3 regions of the Ligilactobacillus saerimneri genome follow, and region 2 is predicted to be linked to each of the others. Evidence: predicted binding sites of a transcription regulator. Region 2 holds the regulator's gene; each other region holds the start of a gene.
The links. The regulator CtsR, encoded in region 2, represses protease genes until heat stress. The targets are predictions, from matches to a motif close to TTGGTCAAAAAAGGTCAAANA.

Region 1 (5,404 bases), 770 kb from region 2:
CGAGTATTTTGCCAAACTTGATGATTAAGAATGTCGGACAAGCAGTTTGTCAGACTGAAGCAGAAGTGGTTTATATCTGCAACATTATGACCCAACTAGGGGAAACAGAGCACTTTACTGATGCCGACCATGTTCGGGTTCTCAATAGTCACTTGGGGCAAAACTTTATTGACACAGTTTTGGTTAATACTGAACCAGTTCCTCAAGATTACATGGATCGCCAAAAATATGACGAATACCTGTACCAGGTTAAATATGATTTCAAGGGGTTGCGGGCCCAAGGTTGTCGGGTGATTTCGGATAACTTTTTACAGTTGCGCGATAAGGGTGTTTTTCATAACGGTGATCAAGTTGTTGATGAGTTGATGCGCCTTACGGGCCGGCCGTTGTCATGGCGCAGTGATAATTTTAATTAAAATAAGGGGGTGTTAGCCGGATGTCTTATGCCAGTGACGTAAAGAAGGAACTGACACGTTTAGAAGTTCATATGGACAATGCTAAGGCGGAATTGATGGCTTTAATCCGAATGAATGGTTCGGTCAGCATTGTGCAACATCATTTTGTGCTCAATGTCCAAACGGAGAACCCGGCGATTGCCCGGCGTATTTATCAACTGCTCAAGCAGTTTTACGATGTCGAAAGTGAGTTGCTGGTTCGGCGGAAGATGAAGCTTAAAAAGAATAACCTGTATATTGTACGTTTAAAGTCAGGCAGTGACTATGTACTTAATGATTTGGATATTCTTGCCGGTTTTCAAGTGAAAAAGACCGTACCAGTTGACTTACTGAAAAATGATGCGATGGTTCGATCGTACCTGCGGGGGGCATTTTTGGCTGCCGGATCGGTAAATAATCCCGAAACCAGCCGTTACCACCTGGAAATCTATTCGTTGTATGAAGAACATAATCAGATGATTTGTGAAATGATCAACCGCTACCACCTAAACGCCCGGGTTACTGAACGCCGAAGTGGGTATATTACCTACCTCAAAGAAGCCGAAAAGATTGCTGATTTCTTGCAACTCATTGGAGCGACTAACTCGATGTTACGCTTTGAAGATATTCGGATCGTCCGCGATATGCGTAATTCAGTAAATCGAATTGTGAATTGCGAGACAGCTAATATGAATAAAGTAGCTGACGCAGCTAATAAGCAACTAGCTAATATACGGTATATCGAGCAAACGGTGGGGTTGGAACACTTACCACCAAAATTGCAAGCAGTTGCTGTTGCGCGGATTGCCAACCCAGAAGTCAGCCTTAAAGAATTGGGAGAATTAATTTCTGGGGGACCCATCTCCAAGTCGGGGGTTAACCACCGCTTACGAAAGCTCAATGAATATGCGGAAAAGCTACGTTCAGGTGCTGGAGTATAAAAAAATTAACAACATGTAAAAATTTTACTTGTCAAACGATGATTCGTGGGGTATAGTATTACTTGCATGTTGATATTGCGTCCTTAGTGTAATGGATCGCACGCGAGATTCCGGTTCTCGAAATCGGGGTTCGACTCCCCGGGGACGCACTACTTGTTGAGGCCACATGGTAATTACCATGTGGTTTTTGTTTTATCTACTCGAGCAAACAGATGAGCATAATTGCATATGGATTTAATCAGAACATATAATTTGACCATTACTGACCAAAAGAGTAAACTAGCAGTATATTCAAAGGAGTGCTAAACTCAACTTATACACAAATAGGTTATCAGGGAGGTTTACGGAATGAACTTAGTTCCTACAGTTATTGAACAATCTTCTCGTGGCGAACGAGCTTATGATATTTATTCACGGTTGTTGAAGGATCGGATCATTATGGTATCTGGTGAAATCAATGATGATATGGCTAACGCTATCATCGCCCAGTTACTTTTCTTAGATGCACAAGATTCTGAAAAAGATATTTACATGTATATCAACTCACCAGGTGGATCAGTTTCTGCTGGTTTGGCGATTTATGACACTATGAACTTTGTTAAAGCGGATGTGCAAACCATTGTAATGGGGATGGCTGCTTCAATGGCATCTGTATTAGCAACCGCTGGGACCAAGGGTAAGCGGTTTGCTTTACCACACTCTGAAATCATGATCCACCAACCTCTAGGTGGGGCTCAAGGGCAATCAACTGAAATTCAGATTGCGGCTCAACATATCCTCAAGACGCGGGAATTAATCAATCAAATTTTGGCTGAACACACAGGACAAACAGTTGATAAGATCAATGAAGATACTGATCGGGACAACTTTATGACTGCTCAACAAGCCTTAGAATATGGTTTGATTGACCAAGTGATGGTTAACAAGAGTAAATAACGAACATTAAATTGAAATAAGTATTCTAATTCGGGATTTAATCCCATTGAAGCCGTGATGTGATGCGCATTACGGCTTTTTCTGTCTGTGTGGAAAAATCGCTTACTTTTCTTGCAAAATTAAAATTCACCTGATATAATTCAAAGTGTAATCGAGGTATGGGGATGATTCTGTGAGTCATGTTTATACTTTGTTTTTTTGGAATCACTGGGTCGTTTGACGGCACTGATGGTCAAAAAACGTCCCATAAGAAAGAGGAACTTGCTATGAACCAGGATTTAAAATGGGTCAAAGCCATCGCTCCTGATATGGTCGATGTCATTGAACAACGCTTTAATGTCCTGCGCAATATTGATTGGTCAGCTCCTATTGGCCGGCGGACGCTCGCTCAGAGCTTAGACATTAGTGAGCGTGTGTTGCGAACTGAAACCGACTTTTTGAGAAAACAAGACTTGATTACATCAACAAGGTCTGGAATGGTTTTGACTGCTAAAGGAAAAGAAACTGTTCGGGGTTTGGCCCCATTGATTGAACAACTATCAGGGATGCAGCAGTTAGAGCGGCAGTTATGCCGCAAACTTGGTTTACGCCAATGTTATGTTGTGCCTGGAGATAGTGATCTCCAGTTCCAAGTAGTTGACGCAATGGGCAAAGTATTAAATAATAAACTTAAAGACCTTTTACCCGCAGGAACAAATGTTATCGCAGTAATGGGTGGGTCAACAATGGCTGAAGTTGCTAAACAACTAACAGCTGATCTTTCTGTTAATCGTCAGTTGACTTTTGTTCCTGCTCGTGGGGGTGTCGGTGAACGAATCGACATCCAGGCAAATAATATTAGTGCTCAGATGGCATTGCGGACTAATAGTTTGCACCGCGCTTTGTATGTGCCAGAGCACGTGAGCGAGGATACTTATCGACCTTTACTTGCTGAACCAAGTGTTCGACAAGTTGTCGATTTGATTCGCCACTCAAATGCAGCTATTCATAGTATAGGCGAAGCAGTGAAGATGGCCGAACGGCGGGCTATGCCCCCCGAGGTGATCGCACAGTTGCAAGCTGAGCATGCAGTTGGTGAAGCCTTTGGTTATTTCTTTAACGAAGAAGGTGCAATTGTACATCGTATCCCTAGAATTGGGTTACAGTTAGAGGACCTCGCCACAATGGATTGTGTAGTTGCGGTTGCCGGTGGTGCTTCTAAAGCCAAGGCAATTACCGCCTACGTTAAAATTGCTCCCCCGCAAACATGTCTGATTACAGACGAGGGAGCCGCAAGGATGATTTTAAACTAGTAATGCTTACCACATTACTTTTTAAAATAAATTTTCATTTCCTAAAGGAGGAAATTTTAGTATGACTACTAAAGTTGGTATTAATGGTTTTGGCCGTATCGGTCGTTTAGCATTCCGTCGTATTTTTGCTACATCTAAGGATCTCGAAGTTGTTGCTATCAACGACTTGACTTCTCCAGCAATGTTAGCACACCTTTTGAAGTATGACACTGCTCATGGTCAATTTGAAGGTGAAGTTTCCGCAACTGAAAACGCACTTGTTGTTAACGGTAAGGAAATCCCTGTTTACGCTGAAGCAGATGCCCACAACATTCCTTGGGTAAAGAACGATGGTGTTGAATTAGTTCTTGAATCAACTGGTTTCTACACTTCTGCAGAAAAGGCACAAGCACACTTAGACGCTGGTGCAAAGCGTGTATTGATCTCTGCTCCTGCAGGTCAAATGAAGACTATCGTTTACGGTGTTAACGATGACACTATCACTGCAGACGACAAGATCGTTTCAGCTGCTTCATGTACTACAAACTGCCTTGCTCCTTTAGCAAACGCTGTTAACAAGGAATTCGGCATCCAAGCTGGTACTATGACTACTGTTCACGCATACACTGCAACTCAAAAGTTACAAGATGGTCCAGATCGTAAGAACAACTTCCGTAACGCACGTGCTGCTGCACAAAACACAATTCCTCACTCAACTGGTGCTGCTAAGGCTATCGGTTTGGTTATCCCAGAATTGAACGGCAAGTTAGATGGTCACGCACTTCGTGTTCCTACTATCACTGGTTCATTAACTGAATTAGTTGTAACTCTTGACAAGGATGTTACTGCTGAAGAAGTTAACGCAGCTGTTAAGAAGTACACTGAAAACAATGCATCATTCGGCTACAACGATGACGAAATCGTTTCATCCGATATCATTGGTACAACTTACGGTTCTGTCTTTGACCCAACTCAAACTCAAGTATTGGGTGAAGGCGCAAGCCAAGTTGTTAAGGTTGTTGCATGGTACGACAACGAATCTGGCTTTACTGCACAAATGATCCGTACATTAGAAAAGTTTGCAAGCATGATCAACTAATTTGATTTATTCAAATTACTAATGCTGTAAATGCTCGAGGCGGGAGGAGGTAATAACTCCTTTCGCCTTTTCTTTTAAAAAATCAATGGAGGTTTGCTATTCATGGCTAAACTTATTGTTTCTGACTTACACGATTTAGAAGGTAAAAAAGTTTTAATCCGTGTTGACTTCAACGTTCCAGTTAAGAACGGTGTGATTGGTGACGACAACCGGATGGTAGCTGCATTGCCAACTATCAACTACGTTATCGAACACGGTGGTAAGGCAATCTTGTTCTCTCACCTTGGCCGGATCAAGACTGAAGAAGATAAGAAGGAATTAACTCTCAAGCCTGTTGCCCAACACTTGGCTGACTTGTTAAACAAGAAGGTTACCTTTGTACCAACTACTCGTGGCAAGCAATTAGAAGATGCTATCGCTGCTATGGAAAACGGTGATGTTCTCTTAGTTGAAAACACACGTTTCGAAGATCTTGATGGCAAGAAGGAATCTGGTAACGATCCAGAATTAGGCGCATACTGGGCATCCTTGGGTGATGTTTACGTTAACGACGCTTTCGGTACTGCACACCGTTCCCACGCTTCTAACGTAGGGATTGCTTCCAACATGGAAAAGGAAGGTAAGCAAGCAGCTGCTGGTTTCTTATTGGAAAAGGAAATCAAGTTCTTGGGTGAAGCTGTGGACAACCCTGTACACCCATTCGTTGCTATTCTTGGTGGGGCT
Region 2 (5,404 bases):
TTCTGCACCACGGATTGAAAAAATCACTATAAAAAAAGCTAAGCGGAAAAGACAAAGCTCAGCTAAAAAGAAAAGTTCATCTGAAAGTAAAAAAGAAATTGTAACGTTGACCTATAATGGAGTTTCACCAGCACAGACGGTTCTGGCTATTGCTTACTATGGCGAAAGTTACAGCGGACAAGATGCGTGGCAGAATCTATTTAGCAATGACGGAAGTCTAAATTTAACACAAAGAGAGTATGCTGACCACCTCAGTGTTCCAGGGCGAGGACGAAGTTGGCTTCTTCAGCCAGCTGGAACAGCCGACAAGGTAGTTGCTGCCTACACTGTTGGCGCTGATGGCAACGTGGCATTTTATAGTATTGATCCGCAATCGCAGCAGGAATACAGCCCATTTATGCAGGTTAACTTACGTAAAATTATTATGACAGTTAATAAGCATGGAAAATCTCAGGCAGTTATTGATAAAGCACAAAATTTAGTAATAAAAACGGTTGCTAAACAGACTACTACAACGGACAAAACCTACTCAAATGAAGAATACGAACTGATGGCTTACATGCAATTAGTAATTGATAATGGGGATGGAGATGAAAAAAACGCTGATACTGTGCAGAATTTGGAACAGGCAGTAGATTATATGCATTGGCAAAAACAGGATGGGGGACACAGTATTGATGCTGGGGCTCATGCTACAACTATGCGGGTCCAAGGTGATCAAGTATATGTGACCTATGACACGCTTGAAGGTGATCATATGGGAATAGCTAATGGGCATAAAACTTATTCGAAGGCAGAGCTGGTACGTAATTTTGGCGAGTATTCGCAACAGATAAAGAATATTTTAAGTAAGATACACCGAGTAGATAACTAAATTTAGAAGAGTTTAATCGCTGGATTAAATTCTTTTATTTGTCTGAAAAGTTACGTATAATTAATGTCAAAGTTAGTCAAACTGTTTTTAAAGAAGGGTAGATCTTATGCAAGGAAGAAATATTTCTGATATAATCGAAAATTATTTAAAAAGCATCTTATCAGATAATAATCAAATCGAGATCAAACGTTCGCAAATTGCAGATAGGTTTGATGTAGTCCCTTCGCAAATTAATTACGTGATTAAGACCCGGTTTACTACTCAAGAAGGGTACATTGTAGAGAGTAAACGTGGCGGTGGTGGCTATATTCGTATCGAAAAAGTTAACTTACTCGATAATACGGACTTCTTGGATACGTTGATTGCATCAATTGGTGATCGTTTATCTGATAGTAAGGCTTTTAATATTATTCAGAGTCTGTATGAGGATAAAGTGATGACAGAAAAAGAGGCTAACATTGTTTTAGCCACAATTGACAAGCGAACGTTGAACTTTGGTGACAAGTACTTAGAAGAAAAAGTACGTGCACATATTATGATTGGGGTACTTAATCGGCTCCGATATGACTTAAAAAATGGGAAGTGACGATAAATGACAGAAAACTATACCCCAAGTGCCAAGCGGGTGCTGGTTATTGCTCAGTCAGAGGCTAAACATTTCAAACACCAGGCAGTAGGAACAGAGCACCTGTTATTGGCACTAACAACGGTTGATAACTCAGTAGCTGGTAAAGCACTTAAGCAGTTTTCACTTTTTCCATTAGATATTAGGGAAGAAATTGAATACATTGTCAACTATGGTAATTTAGACCGTTCCCAAAGGTATGATTATTTACCGTATTCACCTAAAGCTAAGCTTATCTTGGATGAAGCACAAAGATTGCAGCGGTTAATTGGGGCACCAGCTGTGGGAACGGAACATATTTTATTGGCATTGTTAGCTGATCAAGATAATATTGCACGACGAATTTTAACAGACTTAAATGTTGATCCTAATGTCTTGACCAGAACAATTAACAAAATGATCGGGGTAAATGGGGCGCAATTACAACGAAAACAACGCCAAATGAACCGTAATAAAGAACAAGGAACGCCAACTTTAAATGAGCTCGCACGCGATTTAACTAAAACAGCAGCAGAAGGGCAAGTTGATCCAGTGGTTGGTCGTGAGCGGGAAATCCGCCGCCTAACACAAATTTTAAGTCGTCGGACCAAAAACAACCCCGTTTTACTAGGGGATCCTGGTGTAGGAAAAACAGCTATTGTTGAAGGACTTGCTACTAAACTAGCCCAAAATGAAGTTCCAGAGAACCTACAGAATAAACGTCTAATGATGTTAGATATGGGATCGTTAGTCGCTGGAACTAAATATCGTGGTGAGTTTGAAAATCGTCTTAAAAAAATCATCGAAGAAATACAACGTGATCGGAATGTTATTCTTTTTATCGATGAAATGCATACAATCATTGGAGCCGGAGGTGCAGAGGGGGCAATTGATGCAGCCAATATTTTAAAACCTGCATTAGCCCGGGGCGAGGTTCAAATCATTGGGGCCACAACATTAGATGAGTATCAAAAATATGTTGAATCAGACTCTGCATTAGAACGCCGCTTTGCAACGATTACAGTCGAAGCTCCTACTCCTGATCAGACAGTAAAGATTCTTCAGGGATTGCGCCCACGGTACGAACAACACCACCAAGTGCAATTATCTGATGAAGCACTTGTTGCTGCGGTAAAATTGAGTGATCGGTATATTACCAATCGCTATTTACCTGATAAAGCAATCGACTTGATGGATGAAGCAGCAGCCAGAGTTCGAATTGACAAGAATGACAAGAAGTCACGCTTGTCTCAGGTTAATGATGAAATTGCTTCATTAGCCAAACAAATTCAATCCGCTTTGATTGCAGGTGATTTTAATCAAGCGGCAGTTCTTCGCAAACAAAAACAGGCCCAGGATAAAAAGGCGACAACATTAACTAAGCGCCAAGCAACGATGACCACAAAGGGTGAGTTTACAGCTAAAGTTAGCTCTGAAGATGTTGCGCGGGTAGTTGCTGATTGGACTGGTGTTCCGGTAACGCAGATAAATAAGAATGAAGGAGAACGCTTAATTAATTTGGAAGAAACACTTCATCGCCAAGTTGTTGGGCAAGACGAGGCGGTTGTTGCTGTAGCAAAGGCAATTCGGCGTGCTCGAAGTGGACTAGGTGATCCTAATCGCCCTATTGGTTCATTTATGTTTCTAGGACCTACCGGTGTAGGAAAAACAGAATTGGCCAAAGCTTTAGCGCAAGCAGTATTTGGATCGGAAGATAGTATGATCCGGATCGATATGAGTGAATACATGGAGAAATACTCGGTCAGTCGCTTAGTGGGATCCCCTCCTGGTTATGTTGGTTATGATGAAGGGGGGCAATTGACGGAAAAAGTGCGGCAGCATCCATATTCAGTCGTCTTGCTTGATGAAGTAGAAAAAGCCCATCCTGATGTCTTTAATTTGCTATTACAAGTTTTAGATGATGGCTATTTGACAGATTCAAAGGGGCGTAAGGTCAATTTCCAAAATACAATCATAATTATGACATCTAATCTCGGAGCCACTGCATTACGTGATGAGAAGACTGTGGGCTTTGGTAAAAAAGAATTGGCTGATGACTATCAAGCAATGAGTAAAAAAATTCGGGAAACATTGAAACAAACGTATCGGCCAGAATTTCTAAACCGAATTGATGATATTGTTATTTTCCATGCATTACACCAAAAGGAACTACATCAGATTGTCCGGCTATTAGCACAGAAATTAGTTCAACGATTAGCAGATCAAGGAATCAAGCTAAAAATTACTCCGGCAGCTATTGATGTTGTGGCTCAGAAAGGATTTAATCCGCAATATGGTGCTCGACCATTACGGCGGGCGTTACAGACTGAAATCGAAGATCGGTTAAGTGATGAACTTTTGCGAGGACATGTTGCACAAGGAGATCAACTTACAGTTGGAGCTTCTAAGGGTAAGATTACAGTCACAGTTAAAGAATTAGCAACAACTAAATAGGGCACAAAAAACACGGTTCGAATACCGTGTTTTTTGTATTGACAAACTTTTTTGTTCTCGCTATAATAAACAAATGCAAAAACTGTGAATTTAACGGCTGTCATGATCTATTGTCCATGATAGTTGCTATAAAGAAGCAAAAATAGAGGGTTAAAGGTTCTTTTACCAGTTCTATTTTTGGTTTTTTTTTGCCAAAAAAAGGGAAAAAAGCGCCAATATCAGCATTTGTAACAAAAATGTAATATTGGTTGGCATTCACAGAATATTTTCGAGAGGTGAACAACTTGGCAGGACATTTAGTAAAATACGGCAAGCACCGTACTCGGAGAAGTTATGCGCGGATTAAAGAAGTACTTGATCTGCCTAACTTGATCGAGATTCAAACTGATTCCTATAACTGGTTCTTGGATGAAGGATTACGTGAAATGTTCAACGACATTATGCCGATTGAAGATTTCCAAGGCAATCTTTCTTTAGAATTCGTTGATTACCGGTTACTTGAACCAAAGTATACGGTTGAAGAAGCACGGGAACACGATGCAAACTATTCTGCTCCATTACATGTTACTTTAAGACTTACTAACCATGAAACTGGGGAAATCAAGTCCCAAGATGTATTCTTTGGTGATTTCCCATTGATGACAAAACAAGGAACTTTCATTATCAACGGTGCTGAACGTGTTATTGTTTCCCAATTGGTTCGTTCGCCAGGTGTCTACTTTAATTCAGAAGTTGACAAGAATGGACGGACAACATTTGGAACAACAGTTATCCCTAACCGTGGGGCATGGCTGGAATACGAAACAGATGCCAAGGATATTTCCTATGTTCGGATTGATCGAACACGTAAGTTGCCAATGTCTGAATTAGTTCGGGCTTTGGGTTATGGCTCCGATAGTGAAATCATCAATATGCTTGGTGATAGTGAAAGCCTGATGCTTACTTTGGAAAAGGATGTTCATAAGGATACTAATGATTCACGGGTTGAAGAATCATTAAAGGATATTTACGAACGGTTACGTCCTGGTGAACCAAAGACTGCTGAATCTGCTCGTAACTTGTTAACAGCTCGTTTCTTTGATCCAAAGCGTTATGATTTGGCGCCAGTGGGACGTTATAAGATCAATAAGAAGTTAGATCTTAAGACGCGCTTGTTGAACACAACATTAGCTGAAACGTTGGCTGATCCTGATACTGGTGAAATCATTGCTCGTGAAGGCGATGTAATCACTAAGCAAGTGATGGATAAGTTAGCACCATATTTAAAGCGTGATGACTTTAAGACAGTTACCTTTACACCTTCTGAAGAAGGTGTTGTTCAAGAACCAATGACTTTACAAATCATTAAGGTTCTATCACCAGTGGATCCTGACCGTGTAATTAATGTAATCGGTAATGGAAACATTGATCTTAAGTTTAAACACATTACTCCAGCTGATATCATTGCATCAATGAACTATTTCTTGAATTTA
Region 3 (5,404 bases), 130 kb from region 2:
TAACAACGGAATCTCCTGAGCCAGCATTACTTGTCATGATGATGATGGTGTCTTTAAAGGAAACAGTTCGTCCTTGAGAGTCAGTCAAGCGACCATCATCGAGAATTTGAAGGAACATATGCATGACATCAGGGTGAGCTTTTTCAACTTCGTCTAGTAAAACTAGGCTATATGGATGGCGCCGTACTTGCTCGGTTAGCTGGCCAGCTTCTTCATAACCAACATATCCTGGAGGGGACCCGATCAACTTTGAAACGGAGTGCTTTTCCATGTATTCAGACATGTCAAACCGAATCATTGCATCTTCATTACCAAAGAGTTCCCGGGCTAATTGTTTAGCTGTTTCGGTTTTACCGACCCCAGTTGGCCCGACAAAGAGGAAGGAGCCAATTGGACGACCAGACTTATTAAAACCAATGCGGTTTCGCCTGATTGCGCGGGCAACCTTAGCCACAGCTTCGTCTTGACCAATAACGTGAGCCTTCAATGACTTAGCTAAATCACGTAACTGTTCTTTTTCTTTAGCTTTTAGCTCACCAACTGGAATGTTTGTCTTTTCTTCGACAATTTTTTGCATATCCTGTTCGGTTACTGTCGGTGCCTGATCATCGCTAGTATTGTTTTCCTTCATCTTTTCAAACTTGTTAACTTGATCCCGATAGTAAGCAGCCATTTCGTAATCTTCGTCTTGAAGAGCTTTTTGCTTTTTAGCGTCAGCATTAGTAATTTTCTCGTCAATTACCCGTGGATCTAGGGCGTGAATTGTCAAGTTTTTGCGCGAACCTGCTTCATCTAGCAAGTCAATAGCCTTGTCTGGTAAGAAGCGGTCTTGAATATAGCGTGCAGAAAGAGATACTGCTGCTTGAAGAGCATCATCTGTATATTTAACGTGGTGGAATCCTTCATATTTTGTCTGAATTCCCTTCAAGATCTGTAAAGTTTCTTTTTGACTAGGTTCGCTAACATTTACTGGTTGGAAGCGTCGCGCGAGTGCAGAGTCCTTTTCGATACGCCGATATTCATTGAGGGTAGTAGCCCCAATAAGTTGAAGTTCTCCCCGAGCTAATGCAGGTTTTAAAACATTCCCCGCATCCATTCCGCCTTCTGCAGAGCCAGCACCAACGATTTCGTGGATTTCATCAATGAATAAAATTATATCCTTTGCTTGACGTAATTCTGTCATTAATTGTTGCATTCGTTGCTCGAACTGTCCCCGAATTCCTGTTCCCTGAACCAGAGAAACTACATCTAAACGGATTACCTTTTTATCAAGTAATTTTTGTGGCACATCACCATCAACGATCTTTTGAGCTAAGCCTTCGACTACGGCTGTTTTACCTACACCTGCTTCACCGATAAGAACAGGATTATTCTTTGTACGCCGATTTAAGATCTCAATGATGCGAGCAATCTCCTTATCACGGCCAATAACGGGATCAATCTTACCATCTTTAGCTTCTTGAGTTAGGTTAACTCCAAATTGAGCTAATAAAGAGTTACCATTATTTCTTCCATTATTACCCGTGCCACTTTGACTACGAGGAGGAACTTGTCCGCGGCGCTGATTCATTTGTTGTCCTTCCATAGCTCGGAAAAGATCATCAAAATCATTACCACCAAATGCAAATCCAAATGGATCGCTAAGGCTCTCTCCTTGAATTTTACGGTAGCAATTTTCACAAATATCAATGGTTTTCCGTCGTCCATTAATCATACGGGACAAATGGATAGTTGCCGGATTCATATGGCAATTTTGACATAGCACTATAAATTCACAACCTTTCATTAATTAAAAACTAGGTTACCAAATTTTGTTTGACCAAAATTGACCTTTGGCTATTATTATACAAGTCCATATATAAAATTCAAGAATTATGATTTTGAATGCTATACTCGAGAAAAAGGAGTGTTATTAATGACTAAAGATTATCAACAATTATTAACCGATTTATATAACGGAAAAATTAGTAAACTAGAGATTGAACGAGATGAATTTATGGATTTTCAACCTATTTATATGTCATTTCAGTTTCGAAAGGGAATTGTTGGAACTGCTAAGCGAGGAGGAGGAGCAACTTATCGACGTTATCAAGATAAGCCGAAAGCATAGATAGTAGGTAAAATAGGACTTGGTGCACCGAGAGTTTTTAATAACAAAAACTTGTAATGAAACCATTTCCATGATAACATTTTTCTAGCAGGATTACGGGTTGAGTCATATTCAATCTGGTGTCCGTACTAAATTTACCCATACAAAGGAGAATGATTAATTATGGAAAAGAAAGAATTTCACGTTATTGCAGAAACAGGTATCCACGCACGTCCAGCTACTTTATTAGTTCAAGCTGCTAGTGGTTTTAACTCAGACATTAACTTAACTTACAACGGTAAGTCAGTTAACTTGAAGTCTATCATGGGTGTTATGTCCTTAGGTGTTGGTCAAAATGCTGATGTTGAAATCACTGCTGAAGGTGATGACGAAGCAGAAGCAATCGCTGCTATCACTGAAACAATGACTAAGGAAGGACTTGCAGAATAATGACCAAGGTACTTAAAGGGATCGCAGCTAGCGATGGGATCGCTACTGCCAAGGCATATATGCTGGTTCAGCCCGACTTGTCATTTTCTAAAAAGACGATTGAAGACGCAGATGCAGAAATCAATCGTTTAGCTGCTGCGGTTGAAGCTTCTAAGAAAGAGTTGGAAGTTATCAAGCAAAAGGCAACTGAAAATCTTGGGGAAGAAGAAGCTCAAGTGTTCGAAGCACACTTAACAATTCTTTCTGACCCTGAATTGTTTGGTCAAATTAATGACCAAATTAAAAACGACCTTGTTAATGCTGAAACCGCACTGAAGAACGTAACAGATATGTTTATCTCTATGTTCGAAGCGATGACTGATAATGCTTATATGCAAGAACGTGCGGGAGATATCCGTGACGTTACTAAGCGGGTGATGGCCCACTTATTAGGGGTAACTATCCCTAACCCAGCATTGATTGATGAAGAAGTTATCATTGTTTCTCATGACTTAACTCCATCTGACACAGCCCAATTAGACCGGCGCTATGTTAAGGGTTTTATTACTGATATTGGGGGACGGACTTCACACTCAGCAATTATGTCACGGACATTAGAAATCCCAGCTGTTGTTGGTTCAGGTTCTGCTACAACTGATATTGCTGAAGGAACTACTTTGATTCTGGATGGGATTAATGGGGAAGCTTTAATTGATCCAACTGCAGAAGAAGTAGCTGAATATCAGGCTAAAGCCAAAGCATTTGCTGAACAAAAAGCGGAATGGAAGAAGCTTAAGAATGCTGCTTCTACTACTGCAGATGGCAAACAAGTTATCTTAGGTGCTAACATTGGTACACCTGATGATGTTCAAGGTGCCAATGATAATGGTGCTGAAGCAGTTGGTTTATTCCGTTCTGAATTCTTATATATGAACTCAGACGAACTTCCATCTGAAGAAGAACAGTTCCAAGCTTACAAGGCTGCGGTTGAAGGCATGAATGGTAAGCAAGTTGTCGTTCGGACAATGGACATTGGTGGGGATAAGGAATTACCATATTTACCTTTACCTGCTGAACAAAATCCATTCTTAGGATATCGTGCTATTCGGATTTCTCTTGATCGGCAAGATATTTTCCGGACACAATTGCGGGCATTATTGCGGGCATCTCACTATGGTAAGTTAGCAATTATGTTCCCAATGATCGCTACTGTCCAAGAATTCAAGCAGGCCAAGGCAATTTTTGAAGAAGAAAAGGCTAAGTTAGTGGCTGGTGGTGTGCCAGTATCAGACGATATTGAAGTCGGGATGATGATGGAAATTCCAGCAGCAGCAATGATTGCTGACAAATTAGCTAAGTATGTTGATTTCTTCAGTATTGGGACTAATGACTTGATTGGTTACTCAATGGCTGCTGATCGTGGGAACGAACGAGTATCCTACCTTTATCAACCATATAACCCCTCCATTTTGCGGATGATCAAGAACACTATCGAAGCATCACATGCTGAAGGTAAGTGGACTGGCATGTGTGGGGAAATGGCTGGTGACCAGGTGGCCGTACCTGTGCTCTTAGGTTTGGGGCTTGATGAATTCTCAATGAGTGCAACTTCCATCTTAAAGACTAGAAGTCTGCTCAAGAAGCTAGACTCCGCTAAGATGCAAGAGTTAGCCGATAAGGCTGTTAATGAATGTGAAACTAGTGATGAAGTAGTTGCTTTGGTAGAAGAATATACAAAGTAATAGTTCATTTATAGGTATTTACACAGATCACGATTTTTTAATCGTGGTCTTTTTATTTTATTTTAAGAATCACGGCAGAAAAGGGAAAAGATTGCAATAAGTTTTCCAAACCAATATAATGAAAAATGACTGATTACAGTGAGGAGGATAGACGTGAATATCGGAATATTTACAGATACTTACTATCCACAAGTTAGTGGAGTTGCAACTTCAATTAAAACTTTGCGACGCCAGCTAGAACGTTTGGGACACACTGTATATGTTTTTACGACAACAGATCCAAATGTAGAGAAAAATGTCTATGAGCCAAATATCTTCCGATTTAGTAGTGTGCCATTTATTTCGTTTACTGATCGTAGGATCGCTGTACGGGGTGTTTTTCAAGCTCTGCAAGTGGCTCGTGAATTGAATCTGGATATTGTTCATACACAAACAGAATTCTCTTTGGGGTTGATTGGTAAGTTTGTAGCAAAAAACCTTAAAATTCCATGCGTCCATACCTACCATACAATGTATGAAGATTATTTACATTATGTTGCTAAAGGTAAATTATTGCGACCAGTGCATGTTAAGCAAATGTCGCGTAGTTTCTGTCAAAATATGAGTGGAATTGTTGCTCCAAGCGAACGGGTATTAAATACATTAACACGGTACGGGATAACTGCTCCAATTAGTGTGATTCCTACGGGGGTAGATATTGCTCGTTTTAGTAAAAAACACAATACTCAAGAACTGCGGGTTAAATTAGGTTTACAGCCGAACCAACCGGTATTATTGACGTTAAGTAGATTGGCTTTTGAAAAAGATATTGATAAACTGATAGCGATAATGCCGCAAGTTTTTCAAAAGATTACTGATGCAAGGTTAGTTATAGTTGGCGATGGTCCTGCGCGTCAAATGTTAGAAGATCAGGTTGCAAAATTAAAAATTGCTGATCAAGTGATTTTCACAGGTGAAATTAATAATGATGATGTTGCATATTACTATCAGATGGCTGATTTATTTGTATCAACATCTGTCTCAGAGTCACAAGGGCTAACATATATTGAAGCATTAGCTTCTGGGTTACCTGTCTTGGCTACACACAGTCCTTACACCGATCAATTGTTAGATGATCCAACACTCGGTAAAACATTTGCACAGC

Region 1: the regulator CtsR is predicted to act here: its motif matches at 1,625-1,645, upstream of clpP (ATP-dependent Clp endopeptidase proteolytic subunit ClpP).
Region 3: the regulator CtsR is predicted to act here: its motif matches at 1,813-1,833, upstream of V3C97_RS05400 (ATP-dependent Clp protease ATP-binding subunit).

What each region holds. Positions count from the first base shown of each region.
Region 1 covers NZ_CP144759.1:390,683-396,086, forward strand. Annotated here, with positions in the region: gene V3C97_RS01820 (gluconeogenesis factor YvcK family protein) at 1-416, shown strand, start outside; gene whiA (DNA-binding protein WhiA) at 437-1,375, shown strand; tRNA gene V3C97_RS01830 (tRNA-Arg) at 1,453-1,524, shown strand; gene clpP (ATP-dependent Clp endopeptidase proteolytic subunit ClpP) at 1,724-2,311, shown strand; gene V3C97_RS01840 (sugar-binding transcriptional regulator) at 2,578-3,603, shown strand; gene gap (type I glyceraldehyde-3-phosphate dehydrogenase) at 3,665-4,681, shown strand; gene V3C97_RS01850 (phosphoglycerate kinase) at 4,784-5,404, shown strand, end outside.
Region 2 covers NZ_CP144759.1:1,230,147-1,235,550, reverse strand. Annotated here, with positions in the region: gene V3C97_RS06055 (hypothetical protein) at 1-874, shown strand, start outside; gene V3C97_RS06050 (CtsR family transcriptional regulator) at 981-1,460, shown strand; gene V3C97_RS06045 (ATP-dependent Clp protease ATP-binding subunit) at 1,467-3,932, shown strand; gene V3C97_RS06040 (DNA-directed RNA polymerase subunit beta) at 4,208-5,404, shown strand, end outside.
Region 3 covers NZ_CP144759.1:1,101,089-1,106,492, reverse strand. Annotated here, with positions in the region: gene V3C97_RS05400 (ATP-dependent Clp protease ATP-binding subunit) at 1-1,765, opposite strand, end outside; gene V3C97_RS05395 (hypothetical protein) at 1,916-2,110, shown strand; gene V3C97_RS05390 (phosphocarrier protein HPr) at 2,273-2,539, shown strand; gene ptsP (phosphoenolpyruvate--protein phosphotransferase) at 2,539-4,260, shown strand; gene V3C97_RS05380 (glycosyltransferase family 4 protein) at 4,414-5,404, shown strand, end outside.